Regions from separate parts of the Pseudarthrobacter sp. lyk4-40-TYG-27 genome, predicted to be linked through region 4. Evidence: riboswitches for the same ligand, from Rfam matches in the RefSeq annotation. Region 4 holds a riboswitch; each other region holds the start of a gene.
What was found. Region 4 has a riboswitch for S-adenosylmethionine ahead of QRM96_RS13220 (aminotransferase class V-fold PLP-dependent enzyme). Riboswitches for the same ligand answer to the same signal wherever they lie in the genome.

Region 1 (4,176 bases), on a different contig from region 4:
GCCAGCTCAAGGGTGAGGACCGTGCCGCCGGCGCTCATCTGCTTCGCCGCCAGCTCATACTGCGGGTGCGATGTCAGCAGCGGGTACTTCACCCAGCTCACGGCAGGCTGCTCCTCGAGCCATTCAGCGAGCCGCAGGGCGGTGGCCGAGGAGTGCCGGACGCGCAGGCTCATGGTTTCCAGGCCCTTGGTCAGGACCCAGGCGTTGAACGCCGAAAGCGCCGGACCTGTGTGGCGCATCAGCTGCTTCACCGGGCCGTCGATGAACTCCTTGGTGCCCAGGATGGCACCGCCCAGGACCCGGCCCTGCCCGTCGATGTGCTTGGTGCCGGAGTACACGATGACGTCCGCGCCCAGGTCCCCGCAGCGCTGCAGCAGGGGAGTGGCGAAGACATTGTCCGCAACTACCGTGGCGCCGGCGGCATGGGCCAGTTCGCTCACCGCGGCGATGTCCACGATTTCCTGCATCGGGTTGGACGGGGATTCGAAGAAGACGGCGGTGGTGGGCTTGGACAGGGCCTCGCGCCACTGGTCCAGGTCCGGGCCATCGACGAAGACCGTTTCCACTCCCCACCGCGGCAGGATCTCGTTCAGGATCACGAAGCATGACCCGAACAGTGAGCGGGCGGCCACCACGCGGTCACCGGCTGCAAGCAGCGCGCCCAGGGCCGTGAACACCGCGGACATGCCCGACGCCGTCGCGAAGCAGGCCTCGGTGCCTTCCAGCAGCCTGAGCCGTTCCTGGAAGGTGGCCACGGACGGGTTGCCGTAGCGCGAGTACACAAAGCGCTCGTCCTCGCCGGTGAAGGCGCGTTCGGCCGCGGCCGCGGATTCGTAAACGAACCCGGAATTCAGGAAGACGGCCTCTGAGGTTTCCTGGAAGTTGGTGCGGTCCAGCCCGCCGCGGACAGCCTGGGTGTCGGGGCTCCAGCCGGGGGCATCTTGATTGAAAGTCACTTAGTTCTTTCCGAGGTTGGTGGGCAGGCCGCGGTTCTTCCAGCCGTTGACGGTCCGTTCGCCGTAGCGGTCAGGTTCCCCCTCGAAGCCCTCCAGGACGTTGTAGGAAGTGAAGCCGGCCTGGGTGGCCGCCACGGCCGCGGCGATGGATCGCTGGCCCGAACGGCAAAGGAACACGAGCTCAGCGCCCGGGTCCTCAGGCGCCTGCTCCTTGAGGTCCTTCACGAAATCGGGGTTGGGGATGCCGCCGGGGAAGGTCCACTGGATGAAGAGCGGATCGTTGTCCGTTGCCTTGGTATCCGGAATGCCAATGTGGGCCCATTCGCCCTCGGTGCGGACGTCCACCAGGATGGCGCCCTGCTCCAGCTTGGCCCACGCTTCCTGCGGCGTCAGGTCTCCCGCGTAGCTCATGCGTGGCCCTCGCCGTCGAACTCGCCTTCCAGGTCGTCAACAGCCGTGGCCACCGCGGCGTCAGCCGACGCGATGGCGGCCGGGAGGACAACGGCCTGGGCCACGATGACGCTGCTGCCGTTGAAAGTGGCCGCCGGGCTGCCGTGCAGGACGTAACCGTCCGCAAGCGCAGCCGAGATCCGCTCACAGAAGGAGCGGTCGTCCGGGCCCGTAATCAGGCGGTAGGACAATTTTTCGTCAGGGGCGGGTGCGTCAGACACGACGGATCTCCTTCTTTCACGCTTGCAGCTCGAATCGGTCGATATGCCAAGTATTCACCTGAGGCACCCCGCCGCGAGAGGAGGGTTGCCGACCGGCCAGTCAGGGCTTAACACCGGTACTCATTACTCCCCAAAAACGTAACACCTGCGCCGCCAAGCCGCACGGCCGCCGTCGTCATGTTCCGTAATTGAGAGCCCGCGACCACCGCGTCACGGGAACGCGGCAGGGCGGCCGGGCCGATAAAGTTTCTACCGGGGGCGCCGCCCTGCCGTCACAGTGGGAGTACCGGGGGGTCTTGCCAGCATGCGAGCAGCAACATCGCACCACCAGGCCGGCCGTCGTCGTGCCCGTCACCGTTCCCCCGGGGCGTTCCTGGCCGCCGCCGTCGTCGTGCTCCTGGCGCTGCTGGCGCCCGCCGGTGCTGCGCAGGCGGCCTCCGCGGAACCGGACCAAGGCAAGCCGTGGCTGGGTGCCGTCCTTGAATGGGGCGAGGATACCGCCGCTGGATTCTCCGACCGGCTGGGTGCGAGCCCGGCCGTGTTTGGCCACGACATCGGCCTGCCGTTCCGCGACTCGGACCAGAACAACATCGAGGGGTTCCTGCAGCAGGCCTCGGCCAAGGGCGCCCACGCCATGCTCACCGTGAAGCCCACGGTGCCGCTGGACCAGATCGGCGCCTCCGAAGCGGAAGCCTTCGCCGGCAAGGTCCGCGACCTGGCCTCCGGGTTCAAGGGCCGGCTGTTGATCCGGTTTGCGCCGGACATGAACTCGAGCTGGGTGGCCTGGGGGCAGCAGCCGGCCGCCTACCGGGAGGCCTTCAAGGCGGTCGCGGCAGCGGTCAAAAAGGACGACGGCGGCCGGGCCGCCATGGTCTGGGCGCCGTACCTGGGCAAGGACTACCCCTTTGACCGGAGCAGGAATGCCCCGCAGCCTGGAAGTGACGGCTTCGCCCTCCTGGACACCAACGGCGACGGCGCCTGGAACGGCTCCGACGCCGCCTACGCCCCCTACTATCCGGGGGACGACGCCGTGGACTGGGTGGGCCTGACTGCCTACCATGACGACACTGCCGGCGCCGCTGCCGTTAACACCGTGCCGCGTGCCGGTGAACTCCAGGAGATGCTGACCGGCGCGGGCAGCGAGAACTTCTACAATGCCTACGCGGAGGTCCGCAGGAAGCCGCTACTGCTCCAGACGTCGGCGTTCTACAGCCCTGCCGCGGGCGGACCGCCGGAGGCGGATATCAAGACGGCCTGGTGGGACCAGGTGGTGGGTACCGCCACCTCGCCGGCTTTCGCCAGGACGGCGGCGGTGGTGTGGGACGAGCGCACCAGCACCCGGGATACCGGCGTGGCCAGCATCGACTGGCTGCTCACCGGAAATCCCGCCATCGCCAAAGCTGCGCTGGACCGGCTGAAGTCCTCTGCTGTGGTCACCGGGCCGGTCACCGATGTGGCCGCGGACGGATCGTATGTCCGGGCCAACACCCTGTCCGGGGCTGCGGTCTGGACCGTGGCCGTGGCGATGGCCATCCTCCTGGCGGCGCTGTGGCAGATTCCCCGCCGGGTCAACGCCGCCACCGCATGGAGCTACCAGGAGCCGGGAAACAGGGACTCGCGCGTGGATCTGCTGCGCGGGATGGCCATTGTCTTCGTGGTGGTCAACCACCTGGGCCTGGTCTCGCTGTTCCAGCTGCTCACCCAGGAGGCCGTGGGCTTCGTATCGGGTGCCGAACTCTTCGTGCTGTTCTCCGGCCTGGTGGTGGGCATGGTCTACGGGCCGAAGGCCAGGGAAGACTTCGGCAAGGTTGTGGACCTCACCTCCCGCCGGGCGGGGAAGCTCTATGTGACCGCGCTGTCGGTGCTGATCGGCGTCTTCCTCATCGCGCAGCTTCCGTTCTTCCACACCGACGCCTTGACCACGTTCGTGGACCAGGGGACCGGCGGGGCCGGGCATAACGGTGCCGGCCGGACGTACGACCTCTACGCCGGGATGTCGTCGCTGTTCCAGTTCCCGGTGCCGCCCCAGGTCCTGCCGGCCATCCTGCTGTTGCAGTTCGGGCCCTGGCAGTTCAACGTGATGGGCCTGTACGTGGTGCTGCTCCTGGCCAGCCCCTTGATCCTGGCCCTGTTGAACCGCGGAAAGGCCGTATGGGTCCTGGTGGTATCGCTGGCGGTGTACGCCGTGGGGGCCGGAACCAGGTTCCGGATTTTGCCGTCGCAGTTCGAGGACTCTTTTCCGCTGCTGGTGTGGCAGGTGCTGTTCGTGCTGGGGCTCGTGGTGGGATACCACCGGCGCAGCATTATCGCGTGGTTGTCGGCCCATGCCTGGGTGGTGGCCGCCTGTACTGTGGCTGCAGTCGCCCTGGCCTTCCTATCCTGGGGCAACCCCTACTTGGCCAACAACTACGACGTCCGGCTGGCGCTGATGCCGGACGCCACCTACCGGGCCATGTATGACGCCCTCTTTGGCCGGACCTACCTGGCTCCGGGCCGCCTGCTCAACGTCGTCTTGCTGGTGGTGGCGGCGTATGCGTTCCTCAGCGCCT
Region 2 (4,176 bases), on a different contig from region 4:
GGCGTAAGAGACGTGATCCATGCGCATGGCAACATCTTGGCACTTTGTGATCGGGCTCTCAGCTAAGGGTACCCTTACTGGAATCGTGGCTGTTCGGACCGTCCCCGCCCGTCAGCTGCCACCCTCGCGGGCCCCACGGCCCGCACACAGCGGCAAGACCATGTTCGTCACAATGCTGTCCCGGCCGGAGTGATGTTCCTACACTGGGCGCAGGTCATGAGTGCCAGCGTTAAGCCCCGGCTCGCTGGCCGGCAACCCTCCATCCGCGGTGGGGTGCCCCGGGTGAGGACCAGGCTGTCCGGCAATTGCCGGAAGCAAGCGCGGCCCGTGGTGCTCCCAGCATGCCGGGCCCATGTCATAGGAGACTGAGATGTCCAACGGATGGTCCTTCGAAACCCGCCAGATCCATGCAGGCCAGGAGCCTGACAGCGCCACCGGGGCCCGCGCCCTTCCCATCTACCAGACCACGTCATTCGTGTTCCCGAGCGCCGAGAGCGCAGCCAACCGTTTTGCGCTGGCCGAACTGGCGCCGATCTACACCCGCATCGGCAACCCCACCCAGGACGCGGTGGAGCAGCGGATCGCCAGCCTCGAAGGTGGCCTGGCCGCTTTGCTGCTGAGCTCGGGGCAGGCCGCGGAGACCTTCGCCGTCCTGAATATCGCCGAGGCCGGGGACCACATCGTGGCCAGCCCCAGCCTGTACGGCGGCACCTACAACCTGTTCGCCCACACCCTGAAGAAGTTCGGCATCGCGGTCACCTTCGTGGAAGATCCGGACAACCTGGATCAGTGGCGGAATGCCGTTCAGCCCAACACCAAACTGTTCTTTGGCGAGGTGGTATCCAACCCGCGCCAGGACGTCTTGGACATCGAAGGCATCTCCCAGGTGGCCCACGACGCCGGCGTTCCCCTGATCGTGGACAACACCCTGTCCACTCCCTACCTGATCCGGCCGCTGGAGTGGGGTGCGGACATCGTGATCCACTCCGCCACCAAGTACCTGGGCGGTCATGGCTCGGCGATTGCCGGCGTCATCGTCGACTCCGGCAAGTTCGATTTCGGCAAGGACCCCGACCGGTTCCCCGGTTTCAACACCCCGGATCCCACCTACAACGGGCTGGTCTACGCCCGGGACCTTGGCGAGGGCGGCGCACTGGGCGCCAACCTTTCCTACATCCTCAAAGCCCGTGTCCAGTTGCTGCGCGACCTTGGCTCGGCGGTTTCGCCCTTCAACGCCTTCCTGATTTCGCAGGGCCTGGAAACGCTGAGCCTGCGGGTGGAACGGCACGTTTCCAACGCCACGGAGGTGGCGCGCTGGCTGGAGGGAAGGGACGACGTCGAATCGGTCGCCTACGCGGGGCTGCCGTCCAGCCCCTGGTACGAACGGGGCCGCAAGTACGGGCCCAAGGGGACCGGCGCCGTCGTCGCTTTCAACCTGGCCGGGGGCGCGGAGGCGGGCAAGCGCTTCGTCGACGCCCTGGAACTGCACTCGCACGTCGCCAACATCGGCGACGTCCGTTCGCTTGTCATCCATCCGGCGTCGACCACCCACAGCCAGCTCTCGCCCGAGCAGCAGGTGGTGGCCGGCGTCAATCCGGGGCTGGTCCGCTTGTCGGTTGGCTTGGAGCACATCGACGACATCCTGGCCGACCTGGAGGCCGGTTTCCGCGCGGCCAAGGGCGGCGCCGACGCCTGACCGCCGGCACGCCGGGGCGCTGCCGGCCGGCAGCGCCGGGAAGTCACAACCAGTCACACTCTTGGCCTGGACCGGGGGGTGTTTCGTACACTCGAACCAGGTCATGAGTGCCAGTGACAGCCCCGGCTTGCTGGCCGGCAACCCTCCTTCCGCGGTGGGGTGCCCCGGGTGAAGACCTGGCCTGCCGGTCAAATGACGGCAGGCAAGCGCGTAGAAGAGGTCTTGCCATGACGGTTACCGTCGCCCGTAACACCATTCCCGAACACGGAGTTGTCCGCTACGCCTCCATCGGAGGACTCGAGCTCGAGGGCGGCGGCTACCTGCCGGATGTCACCCTGGCGTACGAGACCTGGGGCACGCTGAACGCGGACGGCAGCAACGCCATCCTGATCGAGCACGCCCTGACGGGCAGCACCCACGTGACCCGGGGCGACACCGACGAAGAGGGCTGGTGGGAACAGCTGGCCGGTCCTGGGGCGCCCGTCGATACGGACAGGTTCTTCGTGGTGTCCGTCAACATTGTGGGCGGCTGCTACGGGTCCACGGGCCCGTCGTCGGCCGCCCCCGACGGAGCACCCTGGGGCTCACGCTTCCCCCTGGTCACCCTGCGGGACAGTACTGTTGCCGAGGCCCGGCTGGCGGACCAGCTGGGCATCGGGAGCTGGTACGCCGTCCTTGGCGGTTCCATGGGGGGTGCCCGCGCCCTGGAGTGGGCGGTGACCTACCCTGGCCGGGTGCAGCGCTGCGCCGTCATCTCGGTCGGCGCTGCCAGCACGGCTGAACAGATCGCTTTCGCCCAGGCCCAGACCTTGGCCATCCGCCAGGATCCGAACTTCAACGGCGGCGACTACTACGGCGGACCGTGTCCGGAAGACGGACTGGCCCTGGCACGGCGGATCGCCCACATCACGTACCGGTCCGCCGCGGAACTGGAAGGGCGCTTCGGCCGGGAACCCCAGGCCCCCGAGTCGCCCCTGCACGGCGGACTGCTGGCAAACCGCGGACGCTACCAGGTGGAAAGCTATCTGGACCACCAGGGCAGGAAGCTCGTCCGCCGGTTCGACGCCAACAGCTATATCGCCCTCACCGAGGCGTTGATGAGCCACGATGTCTGCCGTGGCCGCGGGCCGCTGGCCGAGACCCTGGCCTCCGCCACCGCCCGGTTCTTCGTTGCCGCCGTGGACTCCGACCGGCTCTACTTCCCGTCCCAGTCCCGCGAATTGGCCCAGGCCCTGCCGGGTGAGGTTGACGTGCATATGATCTCGGCACCGATAGGCCATGACGGCTTCCTGACCGAGATCGGACAGCTGGGGAACCAGCTCCGGACGACGTTCCTGGCCTAGCTGCGCCCGTCCCGGCAGCGGCCGGCTGCTGCCCTGCGGTGCTTCCGGTGCACGCTGCCGGTGGACGCCGCGGTGCCACAGTGCTGCAGGCCCGGGGTGGAAGTACGGCATGATCGTGTCATGAAAGCCGCCGTCCTGTATTCGACCGTTCCCGCCGCCGGACAGGCACCAGGAAAACCCGCCTACGCTGACGCGAAGCCCCTGATCCTGCAGGAACTGGACCAACCGCAGCCGCGCGCCGGTGAGCTTGGGGTTGCCATCACCTATTCGAGCCTGTGCCATTCGGACCTGTCCGTGGTGGACGGCTCCAGGGTCCGGCCGCTTCCGATGGCATTGGGCCACGAGGCGGTGGGGCGGGTGGTGTCCGTGGGCGACGGGGTAGCCGATGTGTCCGTGGGAGACCACGTGGTGCTCGTTTTCGTGCCCAGTTGCGGCCACTGCCGGGCCTGCCGGGCCGGGAGGCCCGCGCTTTGCCACCGCGCTGCAGAGGTCAACGGCTCCGGTGACCTGTCGCATGGGCCGGCCTTGCTGCGCACGCCGGCGGGGGAGCGCATCAACCACCATTTGGGCGTCTCGGCGTTTGCGGATTACGCCGTGGTGGCGCGGGAGTCGGTGGTGGTGATTGACGACGACGTCCCGGACACCGTCGCGGCGATGTTTGGTTGCGCCGTGCTCACCGGAATGGGGGCCGTGCTCAATACGGCAGGCGTCAGCCCGGGGCAGTCCGTGGCTGTCTTCGGCATCGGCGCAGTAGGCTTATCGGCCGTCATGGCGGCCCGCCTCGCCGGGGCCGCCGGAGTGATTGCCATCGATCCGAATCCGGGCAAGCACCCCTTGGCCCTGGACGCCGGTGCCACGGCGGTGGGAACGCCTGCGGATGCGCCCCGTCTTGTTGCCGAGGCTGCCGGTGACGGGGTGGATGTGGCCGTCGAAGCAGTCGGCTCGGCCGGCGTGATAGCAACTTGCCTGGATCTGGTGACGCGGGGTGGCGCGGTTGTCTCGGTGGGACTGCCCCATCCGTCAGCTGAACTGGCCGTTCCCGCACTGCAGTTCGCAGGAGCCGGCAAACGGCTCCTCGGCTCCTACATGGGCGACGCGGTTCCCCGCCGAGACATCCCGGCGTACCTTGGCTACTGG
Region 3 (4,176 bases), on a different contig from region 4:
CTGCGCAGCGCCGTTCATGAGAATGCCCCGAACAGACCGGCCATCGCCGGACCGCGGGGCGGCTCAGCGATGCAAGAGTTCCGGGGCTCTTACCACCCAAGTTTAGCGGATCAGGCACTTTGTCCACTCGATGGGCCCGCCGCGGCCCCGCAAGGGACTGCGGCGGGCCTGGTCCCTTACTCGTCCTCGGCTTCCCCGGCCGGCCGGGACGTCTGTTCGGCGAGAGTGTCCCAGAAGGAGGTGTCGGCGTCGGCAATGGAACCGTCCGCGATCGCCGCGGCGGTGGAGGTCAGGGTGGTGACCGTCTGCTTGATCAGGTAGCCGTTGCTCCGCTGCCCCAGCGCGTAGCCGTCCAAGTAGTGGTCCGACATGCCGCGCATCTCGAAAAGCAGGGTGGCAATGCCGTATTCCACGGAGATGCCGTTGCGGCTGATGGTCTCCGCACTGCCGCCCTGGTACTTGCCCAGGTGGCCCCAGCCGGTGGAGTCCACGTTGTTGAAAACCACGGCACCAAGCCGCTTGGATTTCTCGACAACGGCGGGATCGGCGTTCGGGGTGGTGGGGTACAGGATTGACCCGGACACCAGCTTGCCGTCGCGTTCAGCGCGGGTGCCCTGGTGGTGCAGGTCGATCATGTAATCGACGCGGTACTTGCGCATCACGTTGCTGTGCAGCGCCTGGGTCTCCGGCTGGACCTTGGCCACGTGGTCCCGGTTCAGGTCCACGCCCTCTGCGTTGTAACGCGTCAGGTGGCGGTCGCCTTTGGCGAGGTAGTCGTCCAAGGAAAAATTCACGTCCCCCATGGCGCCGTCGGCATTGAGCATGGGCACGATCAGGATATTGACGCCGTCCAGGATGCCGGACGACTTGCCCGTGCCCAGGTGCTTGACGAATTCCATGGCGCCCTCGGTGGTGAGCTGTTCGTTGCCATGCTGCTGGGTCAGGTAGAGGATGGTGGGCTTGGCCGGGTCAGAGATGTATTTGACCAGGTGGATATCGCGGCCCTTGACCGTCTGGCCGATCACTTCCAGCTCCATGGCCGGTTGCTTGGCGTCCTGGTCCTTCAGGAAGGAGACCATCTGACTGTACGTAGCCAGCTTGCTGGTGGTGATCTGGCCGTTGCCGCCGTAGTTCGGGCCTTCGCCAACTGCGTGGGCCATCGGGGCGGACCCGGCGAAGACGGCCAGCGCCAGCGCGCCGGATACGGCAAGGGTCCTCAAAGATTTCGTCACAGTGCGTTACCTCTTTCGAGTGCATCGGGTGCGTTCAGCCGCCATGTTCCCCATTACGGCCCGTGACAGACAGCCAACCAAGCTTGACGAAAGCTGTCAATAGACTGGACAAAACCTGGGAACGGGTTGGGCTATTGCCGGGGAGCGCCACCGCCCAACACTGATCCGCCGTATTCTGAACCGCATTTGCCCACGGGCGGTTCATGGATTTAGGTAAGAGTGGACCATCCGGAGCGGCTGAGAGACCTGGCTCAATGACGCCGCAGCAACCACGGTCCGGCAGGAAAGCTGCCGGCCGAAGGTGCTACTGCCAGGACCGATGGAAGGAAGATTCCAGCATGCCCCTCAACACCGACCATATTCGCGCCACCCACGCCGGGTCCCTGCCTCGCACCGATGAACTCATCGCAGCCAACACCGCAAAGGAATCCGACGGGATCACCCCGGCGTTCCTGGAGCTCCTGGAAGACTCCGTTGTGGGCGTGGTCCAGCGCCAGAAGGACCTGGGCATCGATATCCCCAACGACGGCGAGTACGGGCATACGATGTCCAACTCCGTGGACTACGGGGCCTGGTGGAACTACTCCTTCGCCCGGCTCGGCGGCCTGGAGCCGACCACCGTGGACCGGTGGGCTGAAGCCGAAGTCCGGCGGTCGTCCCCCGGAAACGTTGTCCTGACGTCCTTCCCCGACCGGCGGGACCGGCAGGCGTTCAATGAGGCGTACAGCGATCCCTCCTCCGGGATCTTGGCGCACCGGAAGAGCGTGTCCCAACCCAAGATCGCCGGGCCCCTGACATATACCGGCCATGACCTGGTGGCTTCGGACATCAAGAACCTGAAGACCGGGCTCGCCGCGGCAGGCCTCAGCGAAGGATTCGTGGCGTCCCTCTCCCCCGGTTCCTGCGCCCGCGTCGCCAATGAGTACTACAAGAACGATGAGGAGCTCGTCTACGCCTGCGCCGATGCGATGCGCGAGGAATACAAAGCCATCATCGACGCCGGCCTGACGGTCCAGCTCGACGATCCGTCCCTGGCCGAGAGCTGGGACCAGATCAACCCGGAGCCGTCCCTGGAGGACTACCTGAAGTTCATCCAGCTGCGCGTCGAGGCCACCAACTGGGCCTTGCGGGACCTTCCGCAGGAACAGGTCCGGCTGCACGTTTGCTGGGGCTCCTGGCATGGTCCGCACACTACGGACATCCCATTCGCCGACATCATCGGCTCAGTGCTGCAGGTCAACGCCGGCGCGTACTCCTTCGAGGCGGCCAATGTCCGCCACGAGCACGAATGGCGTGTCTGGGAGGACACCACCCTTCCTGAGGGCAAAGTGATCATTCCCGGCGTCGTCTCCCACGCCACCAATGTGGTGGAGCACCCGGACCTGGTGGCGGACCGGATTGTCCGCTTCGCCAAGCTGGTGGGACGCGAGAACGTCATCGCATCCACCGACTGCGGCCTGGGCGGCCGGGTGCATCCGCAGATCGCATTCGCCAAGCTGGAGGCTCTTGGCGAGGGCGCCCGCCGCGCCACCGTGCGCCTCTGGTAGTTATCCGCCCCTTCCGGGAATGACCGCCGGTCCACTGCGCCATGAATGAGGTGCGCTGGACCGGCGTTTCGTTTCTCCGGGCTTGGTAAACTGGCAAAGGCCGACCCGGAATCGGCCCACCCCAACTAACCACCGTTGATGAGCTGCGCCACCGTGCGCCCATTTTCGGCGGTGGACGCAACATCAATCCCCGCAGGAGAACCAGCCCTTCATGACCGCACTGGCCCCCGAAACATTCCACGAACAGCTCATGAGCCGCCGTTACGAGCCCAGCGTTGCCGCTGTCAACGAGCTGTGCGATTCCCTGCAGGAAGCGAAGCCCGGAACCGTGGTGCCCTACGTGGACCCCATGCACGATGTTGAGGAATGCCGCATCATCAGCCTGTACTCCAATATTGGCGAGATGGACCAGTCCGGTTTCATCACTGCCGGTGACCAGGACGCCGCGACCCGCATGCTGGGCATCCAGTGGAAGCTGGGCCTGCGCCCGGAATTCGTGATGCCCTGGAACGTCCACCCGTGGCACGTCCCGGGGGAGGCCAACGGAAAATTCACCCCGGACCAGGTGCAGGCAGGTTTGAAGCCGCTGCTGAAGTTCCTCGCCCTGGTCCCCCGCGCCTCCGTGATCGTGGCGCACGGCACGGAGGCAAACCGCCTGGCCAACCTGCTGCTGAAGACCGAAGTCCCGCTGCTGTGGCGCCGCGGCCTCAAGACCTACAAGGTCCGCTCCCTGAGTGGCCGCGCCTTCGCCGGTTCACCGGCCCGCCAGGAGGAGTTCCTCGCGGACATGCACACGGCGTACGCCGATGCCATGGCACGCACCGGCATCGCCCACCAGGCCTAGGGTTTCGACGCGGCTCAACCACCGACGACGGCAGGTCACCTTCGCTGGGAAGGTGACCTGCCGTCGTCGTAATTAGTCGTATCTAGCCCTCGATGGCTGCCTTCGCCGCGGGATCGGAGTCGTTCAGGAACTTCTCGATCCGCTCCGGCTCGTCCGCTTCCCCAATAGCCGACGAAGCCCTGCCCAGCGAGTAAAGCGCACGGAGGAACCCGCGGTTCGGCTCGTGCTCCCACGGGATGGGCCCGACGCCGCGCCAACCGTTGCGGCGCAGCGCGTCCAGTCCGCGGTGGTAGCCCACTCGGGCGTACGCGTAGGAGTCGATGGTCCGGCCCTCGGTCCACGCTTCCTCAGCCAGGATCGCCCACAACAGTGAGGACGTGGGGTGCTTTTCCACCAGGTCCAGGGCCTCGTGCCCGGCTTCCAGCTGCGCATTGACCTCGGTCTCGGCAGGCAGGAGCGTGGGCTCAGGTCCCATCAGGTTCTTGCGGAACTCATCCGACATCTAGAACGTCTTTCCGGCCGAACCGAGCTGCTTGGTGGCTTCCACCACGCG
Region 4 (4,176 bases):
GGATCATCACGGTGGACCGTGGGCGGTACACCGCGGTGGTGGGTGAGGACTCGGACAATGAGCGGGTGGTCATCGCTGCGCGGGCCCGCGAGCTTCGCCGCAATCCCGTGGTGGCCGGCGACTTCGTCTCCCTGGTGGGGGATGTCTCCGGAGCCCCGGACACGCTGGCCCGGCTGGTGAGAATTCAGGACCGCCGCACCCTGCTTCGCCGCAGTGCCGACGATACCGACCCCGTGGAGCGCGCCGTGGTGGCCAACGCGGACCAGCTGGTCATCGTCGTGGCGGCCGCCAACCCCGAGCCCCGCACAGGCTTCATTGACCGCGCCCTGGTGGCGGCCTACGACGCCGGGATCGCGCCGATCCTGCTGGTGACCAAGGCCGACGTCAAGGATCCCGCCGAGCTCCTCTCCAATTACACGCACCTGGACTTCCCCGTCATCATCAGCAAGACCGCCGACGCACAGGCCTCCGGGATCGACGCGCGGTCCGACGACGGCCTCTCCGCCCGGCTGGACAGCGCTGCGGTGGCCGCCCTCCGCGCACACCTCGACGGCACCGTCACCGTGATGCTGGGGCATTCCGGGGTGGGCAAATCCACTATGGTGAACGCACTCACGGGCGCCGAGCGCGCCACCGGCGGCGTCAACGCCGTCACCGGGCGCGGCCGGCACACGTCGTCGTCGGCACTGGCACTTCGGCTCGCGGACGCGCCGCCCGGCAGCTGGATCATCGACACCCCGGGGATCCGGTCCTTTGGCCTGGCGCACGTGGACCCGGACAGGATCCTGCGCTCGTTCCCGGATCTCTCCCCGGGCATCGAAAACTGCGAGCGGGGCTGCAAGCACACGGCAACGGCGGTCAACTGCGGGCTGGACGAGTGGGTGGACGGCGGACACGCCGGCCCTACCGGCGCCGCCCGCCTGGCGTCCCTGCGGCGGCTGCTCGGCGCCGATCCAAGGATGGAAGCACAGGAAACGAAGGAGCTTGGCAGCGTCAACTGACGCGTTCTCCCGGCAGAAACGCCCGCAGACGGTAGTTTGGAACCATGATCCAACCCGCTTCGAGTTACAACGATGACCTGCGCCTGGCCCACGTCCTGGCCGACTCCGTGGACGACCAGACGATGAGCCGGTTCAAGGCCCTGGACCTCCACGTCGAGACCAAGCCGGACCTGACGCCGGTCACCGACGCCGACAAGGCGGCCGAGGAGGCCATCCGAGGCCAACTCTCCCGCTCCCGGCCCCGCGATGCCGTTCTGGGTGAGGAATTCGGCAGCACCGGCCACGGCTCGCGGCGCTGGATCATCGATCCCATCGACGGGACCAAGAACTTCGTCCGCGGCGTCCCGGTCTGGGCCACGCTGATCGCCCTGGTGGACGAGGGCGAGCCGGTGGTGGGCGTCGTCAGCGCTCCGGCACTGGGCAAGCGCTGGTGGGCTGCCAAAGGCATGGGCGCGTACATGGGCAGGTCCCTGGCCGCCGCCACCCGGCTTCGGGTTTCCAACGTCTCAAACCTGGCCGACGCCTCCCTCTCCTATTCCAGCCTGGGCGGCTGGAAGGAACGCGGAAACCTTGACGACTTCCTCGGCCTGACGGAAGACGTGTGGCGGACCCGGGCGTACGGAGACTTCTGGTCCTACTGCATGGTGGCGGAAGGCTCGGTGGATATCGCCTGCGAACCCGAACTGAACCTGTACGACATGGCCGCCCTGGTACCGATCGTGGTGGAGGCCGGCGGCCGCTTCACGTCCCTCGAAGGCGAGGATGGCCCGTTCGGCGGCAATGCCCTGGCCACGAACTCGATCCTGCATTCAGAGGTGCTGCACCGGCTGAACCCGGACCTCGACGACCTGCTCCAGCAGTCGCCCTAGCGGCACAATAATCGAACAATACGACGCCGGACGCCTCCTTGAGGGGGCGTCCGCGGCCGTTTCTTCGGCAGGGCGTAACAAAAGCCTTAACAATTGCCGCGGCTTTAGTCCTGCCCATTCCATGTTCTACGCTTTTATCCAGGTCACGAGTGCCAGCGCAAAACCCCGGTTTGCTGGCCGGCAACCCTCCATTCGCGGTGGGGTGCCCCGGGTGACGACCAGGCCGGTCCGGAGCGGATACGGCAAGCGCGGATTCCACTGTGCCGGAGTCCTGTATCCAAGTGAGGTCTCTGTGACAACTGCCACCGTCTCCCCCCTTTCCGCCACCGCCAACGCCGCCGCGGCGGATCCGCGACAGGCCGTCGCCGGCCGGCCCCTCGCCGCGGTCACCGGCGCCGAGATCCAGGCGCCGCTGATCTCCGGCGGCCACGTCCGCTACGCAAACCTCGACTACGGCGCCTCCGCACCGGCGCTGTCAGTGGTGTCCGCGTACCTGAACGAGATCCTCCCGTACTACGCGAGTGTCCACCGGGGCGCCGGCTACGCATCCCAGATCAGCACCTCAGTGTACGAAAACGCACGCAACATTGTCCGCGACTTCGTGGGAGGGCGCCCCGGCGATTCGGTCGTCTTCACCCGCAACACCACCGACTCCCTGAACCTGCTGGCCGGCTGCCTGCCGCTGGCGGACGGCCGCCCCGCCGGAGATGTCCTTTACCTGGACATCGAACACCACGCCAACCTCCTGCCCTGGCAGGGCGTCCCGCACCGCAGCATTGTCGCCGCGGACACCATCAGCGGCACTTTGGAGGCAGTCCGCACCGAACTTGAGCAGGGCGGGGTCAGCCTGCTGGCCGTCACCGGCGCTTCCAACGTCACCGGCGAGATCCTCCCCATCCGGGCCTTGGCCGCGCTGGCGCACCAGTACGGCGCACGGATCGTGGTGGACGCCGCCCAGCTTGCGCCGCATCGCCGGGTGGACATCAGCACGGACGACGTCGACTACCTTGCGTTCTCCGGGCACAAGCTCTACGCGCCGTTCGGCGCAGGCGTCCTGGTGGGACGTGCTGACTGGCTGGACGCCGGTGTCCCGCACCTGGCCGGGGGCGGTGCCGTCAAGGAAGCAAGGCTCGACGGCGTCAGCTGGGCCACCGGCCCGGCCCGCCATGAGGGGGGATCGCCCAACGTCCTGGGAGCCGCCACGCTGGCCCGCGCCACCCAGGTGATCGCGGAACTGGACCAGGAACGCTGGCACGCCCACGAGTCCGCCATCCGCTCCTTCCTGGTGGAGGGCCTCCAGGGCATCGACGGCGTCACCGTCCACCAGATCTTCAAGGACACCAATCCGGAAACGGACACCATCGGCGTGGTCAATTTCTCGGTTGCAGGCTACGACGCCGGGCTGGTGGCCGCCTACCTCTCGGCGGAGCACGGCGTGGGCCTGCGGGACGGACGCTTCTGCGCCCACCCGCTGCTGAAACGCCTGGGCCTGCCCAACGGATCACTCCGGGCGAGCTTCGGCGTCGGATCCCGGCTGGAGGATGCCGAACGCCTTCTTGCCGGCATCCGCGCACTGCGCAGCAACGGACTGGGCTGGGACTACGTGGTTGACGCAGGCCGTTGGGTGCCCGCCAACGACTCCCGCACCTACCCGCACTGGGCACCCAACACCCCGGGCACGGCCGGCGCGGCCCCCTGTATCGACGACTAGGGCTCCTCCCGCTCCTGCTCCCCCACCACATGTCCAAAGGGGGTGCGGTAAATTCGAGGGGCATCAACAGTCGGAATTGAAGGAGTCCACGCGTGGTTCGGGGTGGCCCCAAGCTTGATCACGGGCGCCGGCGGGAACTTGGCGGCAGTTTCCGCGACGGCGGACGGCACTACCAGCGCGTCAGGCCGGGCTACCCCGCGGAGTCAGCCCGGTGGCTGGTCCCGGCGCAGGCCCGTGACGCACTCGATGTCGGGGCCGGTACCGGGAAGTTTACGGCCCTGCTGCTGGAGCTTGGCCTGGAGGTAACCGCCATCGACCCTTCCACGGACATGCTCGCCCAACTCTCGGCACACTGCCCTGCTGCCACGGCCATGGCGGGGACCGCGGAGGCGACGGGGCTGGCCGAAGCCTCCTTCGACGTCGTCACCGTGGCGCAGGCCTGGCACTGGTGCGACGCGCTGCCTGCAAGCACCGAACTTGCCCGCGTCCTGCGCCCGCACGGAACGCTCGGACTCATCTGGAACCAACTGGATACCTCGGTGCCGTGGGTGCACAGGCTCTCCAGGATCATGCACGCCGGCGATGTGTACCGCCC

Region 1: linked by a shared signal. The riboswitch ahead of QRM96_RS16055 (DUF1737 domain-containing protein) and the one ahead of QRM96_RS13220 (aminotransferase class V-fold PLP-dependent enzyme) in region 4 are both predicted to bind S-adenosylmethionine.
Region 2: linked by a shared signal. The riboswitch ahead of metX (homoserine O-acetyltransferase MetX) and the one ahead of QRM96_RS13220 (aminotransferase class V-fold PLP-dependent enzyme) in region 4 are both predicted to bind S-adenosylmethionine.
Region 3: linked by a shared signal. The riboswitch ahead of QRM96_RS17550 (cobalamin-independent methionine synthase II family protein) and the one ahead of QRM96_RS13220 (aminotransferase class V-fold PLP-dependent enzyme) in region 4 are both predicted to bind S-adenosylmethionine.

The regions. Positions count from the first base shown of each region.
Region 1 covers NZ_JARVSH010000008.1:100,563-104,738, forward strand. The annotation lists gene QRM96_RS16045 (O-succinylhomoserine sulfhydrylase) at 1-956, opposite strand, end outside; gene QRM96_RS16050 (rhodanese-like domain-containing protein) at 957-1,367, opposite strand; gene QRM96_RS16055 (DUF1737 domain-containing protein) at 1,364-1,627, opposite strand; SAM riboswitch class IV at 1,641-1,755, opposite strand; gene opgC (OpgC domain-containing protein) at 1,932-4,176, shown strand, end outside.
Region 2 covers NZ_JARVSH010000011.1:1,065-5,240, forward strand. The annotation lists gene QRM96_RS18075 (VOC family protein) at 1-27, opposite strand, end outside; SAM riboswitch class IV at 213-327, shown strand; gene QRM96_RS18080 (bifunctional o-acetylhomoserine/o-acetylserine sulfhydrylase) at 371-1,696, shown strand; SAM riboswitch class IV at 1,796-1,911, shown strand; gene metX (homoserine O-acetyltransferase MetX) at 1,924-3,039, shown strand; gene QRM96_RS18090 (alcohol dehydrogenase catalytic domain-containing protein) at 3,160-4,176, shown strand, end outside.
Region 3 covers NZ_JARVSH010000010.1:88,373-92,548, forward strand. The annotation lists gene QRM96_RS17545 (M14 family zinc carboxypeptidase) at 177-1,232, opposite strand; SAM riboswitch class I at 1,454-1,558, shown strand; gene QRM96_RS17550 (cobalamin-independent methionine synthase II family protein) at 1,571-2,779, shown strand; gene QRM96_RS17555 (uracil-DNA glycosylase family protein) at 2,991-3,623, shown strand; gene QRM96_RS17560 (DUF3151 domain-containing protein) at 3,706-4,125, opposite strand; gene fbaA (class II fructose-bisphosphate aldolase) at 4,126-4,176, opposite strand, start outside.
Region 4 covers NZ_JARVSH010000006.1:308,003-312,178, forward strand. The annotation lists gene rsgA (ribosome small subunit-dependent GTPase A) at 1-1,001, shown strand, start outside; gene hisN (histidinol-phosphatase) at 1,046-1,870, shown strand; SAM riboswitch class IV at 2,012-2,125, shown strand; gene QRM96_RS13220 (aminotransferase class V-fold PLP-dependent enzyme) at 2,163-3,581, shown strand; gene QRM96_RS13225 (class I SAM-dependent methyltransferase) at 3,674-4,176, shown strand, end outside.